2 regions of the Shewanella sp. 492 genome follow, and region 2 is predicted to be linked to the other one. Evidence: predicted binding sites of a transcription regulator. Region 2 holds the regulator's gene; the other holds the start of a gene.
The links. The regulator sigma-54, encoded in region 2, starts transcription at its own class of promoters, with help from an activator protein. The targets are predictions, from matches to a motif close to GTTGGCACGNNNNTNGNNT.
Positions count from the first base shown of each region.

Region 1: AC5YBX_RS08485 (YccF domain-containing protein) is a predicted target of sigma-54. The motif match lies at 1,493-1,511, and genes of this name have one in related genera.

Region 1 covers NZ_CM181702.1:1,878,477-1,882,693, reverse strand. The annotation lists gene AC5YBX_RS08495 (hypothetical protein) at 37-210, shown strand; gene AC5YBX_RS08490 (pyridoxal-phosphate dependent enzyme) at 358-1,278, opposite strand; gene AC5YBX_RS08485 (YccF domain-containing protein) at 1,729-2,139, shown strand; gene AC5YBX_RS08480 (PGPGW domain-containing protein) at 2,177-2,407, shown strand; gene AC5YBX_RS08475 (DUF6508 domain-containing protein) at 2,538-2,894, opposite strand; gene AC5YBX_RS08470 (LysR family transcriptional regulator) at 3,171-4,070, opposite strand.
Region 2 covers NZ_CM181702.1:488,723-492,939, reverse strand. The annotation lists gene lptA (lipopolysaccharide transport periplasmic protein LptA) at 1-344, shown strand, start outside; gene lptB (LPS export ABC transporter ATP-binding protein) at 341-1,072, shown strand; gene AC5YBX_RS02245 (RNA polymerase factor sigma-54) at 1,204-2,688, shown strand; gene hpf (ribosome hibernation promoting factor) at 2,719-3,006, shown strand; gene ptsN (PTS IIA-like nitrogen regulatory protein PtsN) at 3,009-3,452, shown strand; gene rapZ (RNase adapter RapZ) at 3,449-4,217, shown strand, end outside.

The DNA.
Region 1 (4,217 bases), 1.4 Mb from region 2:
GCTAAACAAGCAGTCATCATTAAAGGAGTATGGCCAATGTCGTACAATATGAACGGTCAAGAGATCACGGTTAATTTTCCAGTGGCCTCTATATCATCAAATAAAACCTCTATCGCATTTACTGATAGAGCTGGTAAAAATAGACAAACCTTTTCTAAACGTACCGAAGCGTTACAGTTTATGAAATGGTTACTTTCAAGCAATAAATAAACCTCACGCTATTCGATACACCTCCTCTCATCGTATCGAAGGTTGCTAACGCAACAAGTAGGATTGACATCATTCGTCAACGACTCAGCACACTTCATTTGGCCTAGGTTGTATCACTTTCACAGATACTGACCTAGCCAAGTGATGCTAACCCCCATATTTTCGCCTATATCTCGGCAACATAGACTCATTCCCTAGCAACCCACCTTGATGTAGATAGAGCACCTTTTGCTTTGGATTATTTTCAAGATAGTGCAGTAATACTAGCCAACCCAGTGGATCGTAGAGTAACTCAAATTCCATCCCTGCTTGCTTAAGCTTTTGCCATACTTGAAAAAACTCGGGATAGAGCTTACCAAAATGGTAACGCTTATTCGGACTTAAAATTTGAGGAAACATTGACTCATCATCGACAAGCATTCGCCATTGCAGCTTAAGGTAATCATCACCGCCAACAACTGAGCACGTTTTAACTTGAATGCTATTATCGAGTTCGCTAAAGCTCTTATGTAAAAATAAGGCTGTGGTCCCCGTCCCTGACGGTAAGAAAACCACGAGTTCACTTAACTGCTGGGCCTGTTTCCACGCTATTATTTCACGTGCTAATTGCCGCACTCCAGACTCGGCATACTGACAGCGCCCACCTTCTGGAATAAACAACAGATCATCACGACCCGGTAATACGCATTGCTCGATATAACTGGCGCAATCGAGATCAGCCCTATCATGACACTGACTTAAATCGATAATATTGGCGCCATTTTGCAGCGCTGCACGATAATTACCCAGTGGATGCGTAAGCAGATAGCTGGCTATATGATCCACATAAAACTCTAATTGCCACCCCTTAAGCTTAGCCAGCGCTGACATCGAATAAAGTGAGTTCGCCTGAGGGGAGCCATATCCAACTAAAGTGGAGATGTCGGGAAAATCCTGCTGGAGAAAATAGGCAAATTTTCGTGCCTTATTACCAGAAAATGCCGGGTGGAGCAAATCATCACGTTTGACATAAACATCATGCCCATCAACATCAAGGGTATGCACAGGAGTCTGAGTCAGTTGTATCATAAGCAGTTCAAAGACAAAGAAATCCATTTTACACTGACTGATACACCTTGACTAACTTCAATCTCAAGTACCTTAGGGACTCAATCGCCCGGCACTCTAGATAACATGATTTGTCCCCCCACTATTAGTTAGCCTGATGGGCTAAACAGTAGTAAAAAAAACCATCTATGATTGTAATAAAAACTAAAAGTTAATAATAAACAGCAGCTTAAGTATTGGCACGATTATCGCTTGATTGCGTTTATAGATGATTAACACTTACTGACAGAGAGTGAGTGAGTGAGTGAGTGAGTGAGGCGCTTAGCCCGTACTGGCGATCGTCACCATCAGAAGTTGCTATTCATCAAGGTACATTTTAATTAACAACAGATATTCAAAAACCGATGTTTTGAACACTTTAGCTCGGCATTAAATCGATAGCATAAGTGAAAATAATAATAGGAGCGCTCAATGACCGTCATTCGTTTACTACTCAATATTGCATGGTTCATCTTAGGGGGATTGGTGATGGGGTTAGCCTGGTGGTTAGCAGGCCTACTCTGTTTTATCAGCATTATTGGCATTCCCTTTGGACGCGCCTGCTTTGTGATTGGCGAAATGGCTTTTTGGCCCTTTGGTCAAGAGAGCCACAACCGTAAATCGCTGACAGGCGTTGAGGATCTGGGTACCGGTTCACTGGGTATGATAGGCAATGTCATCTGGTTTATATTATTTGGTTTCTGGTTAGCAATAGGCCACCTGGCCCACGCACTGGCTTTATTTGTCAGTATTATTGGCATTCCATTTGGGATCCAGCATTTAAAACTGGCCATACTCAGCCTAACGCCGATAGGTCAAACCATCAAAGCTAAAGCCACTTAAACCAACATGTTGATCACTATTTGCGGAGTAATAATTAATGGATAACCAATTACATAAAATAGCTATCACCATGATAGGAGGTATCTTAGTATTGCTTGGTGCTGTGCTAATAATACTGCCAGGCCCTGCATGGCTACTACTGCCTATAGGATTAGCAGTATTGAGTATTGAATACCCATGGGCAAGGCGTTGGCTCAAACTGAGTCAACGCCAGATGAAACAATCGGCACTTTGGTTAGATAAACGCTGGGCCAATAGAAAGGGTTAACACAGTGATAACGCGCAGTAATTAGTTGCTGCGCGTTATTCATTATCAGTACAGTCAGATCGCTAAACGTCATTGCCCCGACAAGCAATTGAGCAGAAGTCTATAAACTAATGAGTTTAAATTAATTTAACTAGCGTTGTTGACCATCTGCCACCTGAGTAAGTCGCTCTAAAATAGCTAATAACACCCCTTGGTGATGCATATTGTCGAGCAAGCCTGTGCTAAAGCGCTCAAGACGCGTCATAGCGGTCAACAATAACTGACACTCTTGCAAACTAGCATCACCAATATATTCGGGTCTATCGATAAGATGGCTATTTTGATACCAATCACTCCAGTCTAATCGCTCCAGTAACAGACCACACTCTTGCAACTGCTCAGTAAAGTCATGCAGTTTACTGCTACACACAAGGTGTTCTCCTTGGGTAAAATGCTTAGCATACTCTGCATATAATGCAGCGATTTGTACTGACATAATATCACTCATACCGACCTCCTAAAGCGAAATGTCAGAACACGTGACCAACAATGTGGCGCGTAGCACTGAACTAACGAAAAAAGAGATAAGCACGTCACCTATACCAACGAATGGGGGACTAGGCTAATTCAACGCAGCTGTACCATGGCTTAACGGCTAATAATTAGTCTGGCTGATAGATCATAATTCGAGAGGCTAGCGCCGCTCAAGAGGTGATAGTCATATTAATGGACGCTCAAGTTTCACTGGCAAATTGATTAAAGCAGTCGCTGCTGATATAAGCTATTAGAGCGAGTCTTGATACAATGCAAACTCCTGTAAAATCAAATCGGTAAATAGACTACCAGCCCGACCTAAAGGCCGCTCCATGGTGGAGACAAGTTGCGGAGTAAAGCTGTAACGGCTGGCGCCGACAAAGTCCACTTCCACTAATGCTCCCGAGGCCAACTCGGTTTGAATCAAAAATTCAGGCATCCACCCAAAACCTAAACCCATCTGCAGCGCATTTTTCTTCATAATAAAACCTGATAAATAAAACACCTTATCGCCACCAAACTGTAATTGGTCACTGTGGTGCACACTGGGGGATGAATCTTGAATGGTGAGCTCGACATACTGCAATAACTCAAATAAGGCCACTTGTTGCATCGCGGCAAGTGGATGCTCGCGGGAGACCACCAGCAAACTGTTAATGACCGGCAAAGGTTGAGGGCAATAGTTAGGGCCTGAGCGATAGTCCTTCACCAGCATAAGATCGGCAGCGTCACGCTCAAACCTGTGTTGCACCCCACCCAAAAATTCAACATTAAGCTGGATCTTAGTGGGAATATTCTGCTCAGCCACTTGCTTAAGCGCGCGCATTATCGGCTCCATGGGTAATGAGCCATCGACCACCAATTCCAATGTCGGCTCCCAGCCTTGACTAAATCGGCTGGCTAAATGCTCAATATTGCCCAAATACTGCAGCAACCTTTGGCCCTCGGCCAACATAACCTTGCCTTCTGCGGTTAATTCGGCTCGATACTTATCGCGACAAAAAAGCTTTACACCTAAGTGTTGCTCTAGTTTTTTTACCTGATAGCTCACTGCCGATTGCGCCTTATGTAAACGTTCTGCCGCCTTGGCAAAGCTGCCCTCTTCGACCAGTACTTCGAGTACCTTAAATGCTTCAATATCAATTTTCATCAGCCTTCCAAAGCGTAAAGCAAATACAACCATCTAAATATTGGATTGAGTTAAGCTATTTATTATTCTTTTTTTTGTTAATGCGAGCAACTAAATTGATAACTCGATCACAAAAAACGCGTTCACCACAATAACAACAAGATCTGT
Region 2 (4,217 bases):
TACGCGCCTTTACCAAAGAAAATAGTAGCGGCAAAATCTTAGTGGCAAAGGGTAAGCCAGCCACTTATACACAGGTGATGGAAAATGGTCGTCCAGCGTCAGCCAGCGCCAATGAGATCCGCTATGAACTGTCGACCCGCACTCTAACCCTAATTGGTAATGCCACCCTCGAACAAGAAGGTAGCCAAGTCACAGGTAATCAAATTCGCTACAACATTGAGCAGCAACAGTTGATAGCCGAAAGTACGGGTAGCGATCGCGTTATCACCATCATTCAACCCGAAAGTTACCAAGACAACAGCAAAAGTCAGCCCCAAGAACAGCCCAAGCAGGAAAAGCAATGACAGAGATGACGCTAAAAGCGGTTAACTTAGCCAAAAGCTACAAAAGCCGCGCCGTGGTACAAGATGTCAGCTTAACCGTACGCACAGGGCAAATCGTCGGCTTGCTAGGGCCTAATGGCGCAGGTAAAACCACCACCTTTTACATGGTGGTCGGTCTAGTCCAGAGTGACAAGGGACGTATTTTTATTGACGATGACGATCTCACTTTAGATCCTATGCATTTGCGCGCCCGCAAAGGGATTGGCTATCTACCGCAAGAAGCCAGTATTTTTCGGAAATTATCGGTACGCGATAATATTATGGCGGTATTACAAACCCGACGCGAGCTCAGTAACGATGCGCGCGAAGAGGAGTTGGAGCACCTGCTAGAAGAGTTTCATATTACTCACATCCGCGATAGTCAGGGGATGGCACTGTCCGGTGGCGAACGTCGTCGCGTCGAAATCGCCCGAGCATTAGCCGCCAATCCTAAGTTTATTTTGCTTGATGAACCCTTCGCCGGGGTCGATCCCATTTCGGTTATCGACATCAAAAAGATTATTGAGCAACTGAAAAATCGTGGCCTTGGCGTACTGATCACCGACCACAACGTACGTGAAACATTGGATGTGTGTGAAAAAGCCTACATTGTCAGTCACGGTAATTTGATTGCCGAAGGAACACCCGATGAGATCTTAGATAACCAACAAGTTCGAGCGGTGTACTTAGGAGAACAATTCAAGCTATAGTTAACGTTATTAGCGCTCAAGGTAAAAGGCTAAACCGCTCTTACCTTGTTAAGTAGATCATTCGCCTTAGCGGTTTAATACCAGAGGCAGCTTTCTCACTTTAGAATTAGAAACAAGGGAATAGCAGTACGATGAAAGCGTCACTTCAGCTCAAAATGGGTCAGCATTTAACCATGACGCCCCAGTTGCAACAGGCCATTCGTCTGTTGCAACTCTCGTCATTGGAATTGCAGCAAGAGATCCAGCAAGCATTAGAGTCTAACCCTCTACTCGAGTTAGACGAGGAGCAAGAAGGCGCCAATATCGACTCAGAACAAGAGCGTAATGACAACTTCGACACCGATTACAATGAGCAACTGCAAGTCGACTCGAGTGAAGACAATTCAAGCTTAGAAACCTCCGACGCACTCAATCAAGACTCTATGCCCGATGAGCTTCCCGTCGACACCACATGGGATGAGGTCTATACCGCCTCACCCAACTCCAGCTCTGGTGCCATGCGCGACGATGACATGCCCTTTCAAGGGGAAACCAGCGAAGGCTTGTATGAACACCTCGAATGGCAAAAAAACCTCACGCCCTTTTCTGACAACGATCTTGCTATCGCCACCGCCATCATTGACGCCATAGACGAGCGCGGCTACTTGACGCAAACGTGCGACGATATTCTCGAAGCCATGGGCGATCCTGAAATCGAACTCGACGAAATTGAAGCGGTATTAAAACGGGTACAACATTTCGATCCTATCGGGATTGGTGCCAGAGACCTCAGCGAATGCCTGATGATCCAACTGGCCCAATACAACCCCGACACCCCGCATATCGACAACGCCAGACTCTTGATCCGTGATTACTTAGATCTTATCGCCGGACGAGACTTTCGCCTATTGATGCGTAAGACCAAGCTGAAAGAGGATGACCTGCGTGAGGCCATAGCGCTAATTCAAACCCTCAATCCGCGCCCGGGGCTGGCCATTACTGCCAGTCGCGACGAATACGTGATCCCCGATGTCACAGTTAGCAAGAAAAAAGGTCGCTGGGTGGTCGAGCTTAATCCCGATAGTATGCCTAAGATTAATGTAAACCAACATTATGCCTCGATGGCACGCAGCACCAAAAACCAAGCCGATGGCCAGTTTATTCGTGGTCACTTGCAAGAAGCTAAATGGTTTCTAAAAAGTTTAGAGAGCCGCAACGATACCTTGCTTAAGGTCACCAACTGCATTGTCGATTTCCAGCAAGGTTTTTTCGAGTTTGGTGAAGAAGCGATGAAACCTATGGTGCTTAATGATATTGCCGAAGCGGTCGAGATGCATGAATCGACCATCTCGCGGGTCACTACCCAAAAGTATATGCACACGCCAAGAGGGATTTTTGAGCTGAAATACTTTTTCTCCAGCCATGTCGGGACCGACGATGGTGGTGAATGCTCTTCTACTGCGATCCGCGCTTTTATTAAGAAGTTAGTCGCCGCAGAAAATCAAAAGAAACCCTTAAGTGACAGTAAGATGGCACAACTGCTGGCAGAGCAAGGTATCCAAGTCGCTCGACGCACGATTGCAAAATATCGTGAGGCGATGTTGATACCGCCGTCAAATCAACGTAAAAGCTTATAATCAACAACTGGAAACCGGAGGAATCACTTTATGCAAATAAATCTGACTGGGCACCACATCGAGATCACCCAATCTCTGCGCAACTATGTTGAAGAAAAGTTTACAAAGCTTGAACGGCATTTCGATCAGATCAATAATGTCCATGTGATATTAAATGTCGAAAAATTGATGCAAAAAGTTGAAGCAAAGTTACATCTCCGTGGTGGGGAAGTATTTGCAACATCAGAGCACGCGGACATGTATGCCGCGATAGATTCCCTGATCGATAAATTAGATCGTCAGGTCATTAAACACAAAGAGAAGCTAATAAAGCATTAACGATGGAACTTAGTACCATCCTGCGGCCGGAGTGCACAACCTGCGCCACTCCGGGCAGTAAGAAAAAGGTACTGGAACTTATCAGCGACTTGGCCGCTGTCCAGTACCCCACCCTTTCCTCTCAAGAGATTTTTGAAAGCCTTTTGGCGAGAGAGAAAATGGGCAGCACAGGTATAGGCAATGGTATCGCGATCCCTCACGGACGGCTGACGAATATTGAGAAGCCAGTCGCCGTATTGATTAAATGTGCTGAGCCAATCGCATTCGATGCAATTGATAATCAGCCCGTCGATATCCTCTTTGCATTATTGGTTCCTTCAGAGCAATGCGAACAGCACCTTAGCACCCTCGCCGCGATGGCAGAGAAATTAAGTGATAAAGCCATCATCAAACAGCTAAGAAAAACCCACGACGAGGCAGAATTGTATCAGGTGATCACCCAATGAAATTGGTAATGGTATCTGGGCGATCAGGCTCAGGAAAATCGGTAGTCCTTAGGGTACTGGAAGATCTGGGTTATTACTGTGTCGATAATCTGCCACTACAGATGATGGACTCACTGCTCAGTCAGCTCAAAGGTCGAAATGAACTCGTAGCCATAAGCGTCGATGTGCGCAACATGCCCAGCGAGGACATTCAGCTGGAGAAGCAGCTAGCTAATCTCCCTAAAGATACCGAAATACTGAGTTTCTTCTTAAACTCATCTGACGATGTGTTACTTAAACGCTACAGTGAAACCCGCAGGTTACATCCACTGTCACGCTCAAAAGCCTCTCTCAAAGAAGCCATTCAACTTGAAGGCAAAATGCTCGAGCCTATCTCTAAGATGGTCGATCACTACATCGACACCTCTACCCTTAACATCTATGATTTAAGCGATAAGGTACGCGAGATCTTACTAGGCACAGTAGACAAGGAGTTAGTGATTAACTTTGAGTCATTTGGCTTTAAATACGGTATGCCAAGTGAAGCAGACTTTATGTTTGACGTGCGTTTTCTGCCCAATCCCCACTGGGAAACGGAGTTACGCCCGCTGACGGGTCTCGACCAACCAGTGCAGCAGTTTTTAAGTCAGCAGCCGCTAGTAAATAAGTTTATTTGGCAGATAGAAAATCTATTCGAAACGTGGCTGCCACACCTTGAGCGCAATAACCGTAGCTACTTAACGATCGCCATTGGTTGTACCGGCGGCCAACATCGCTCGGTGTATG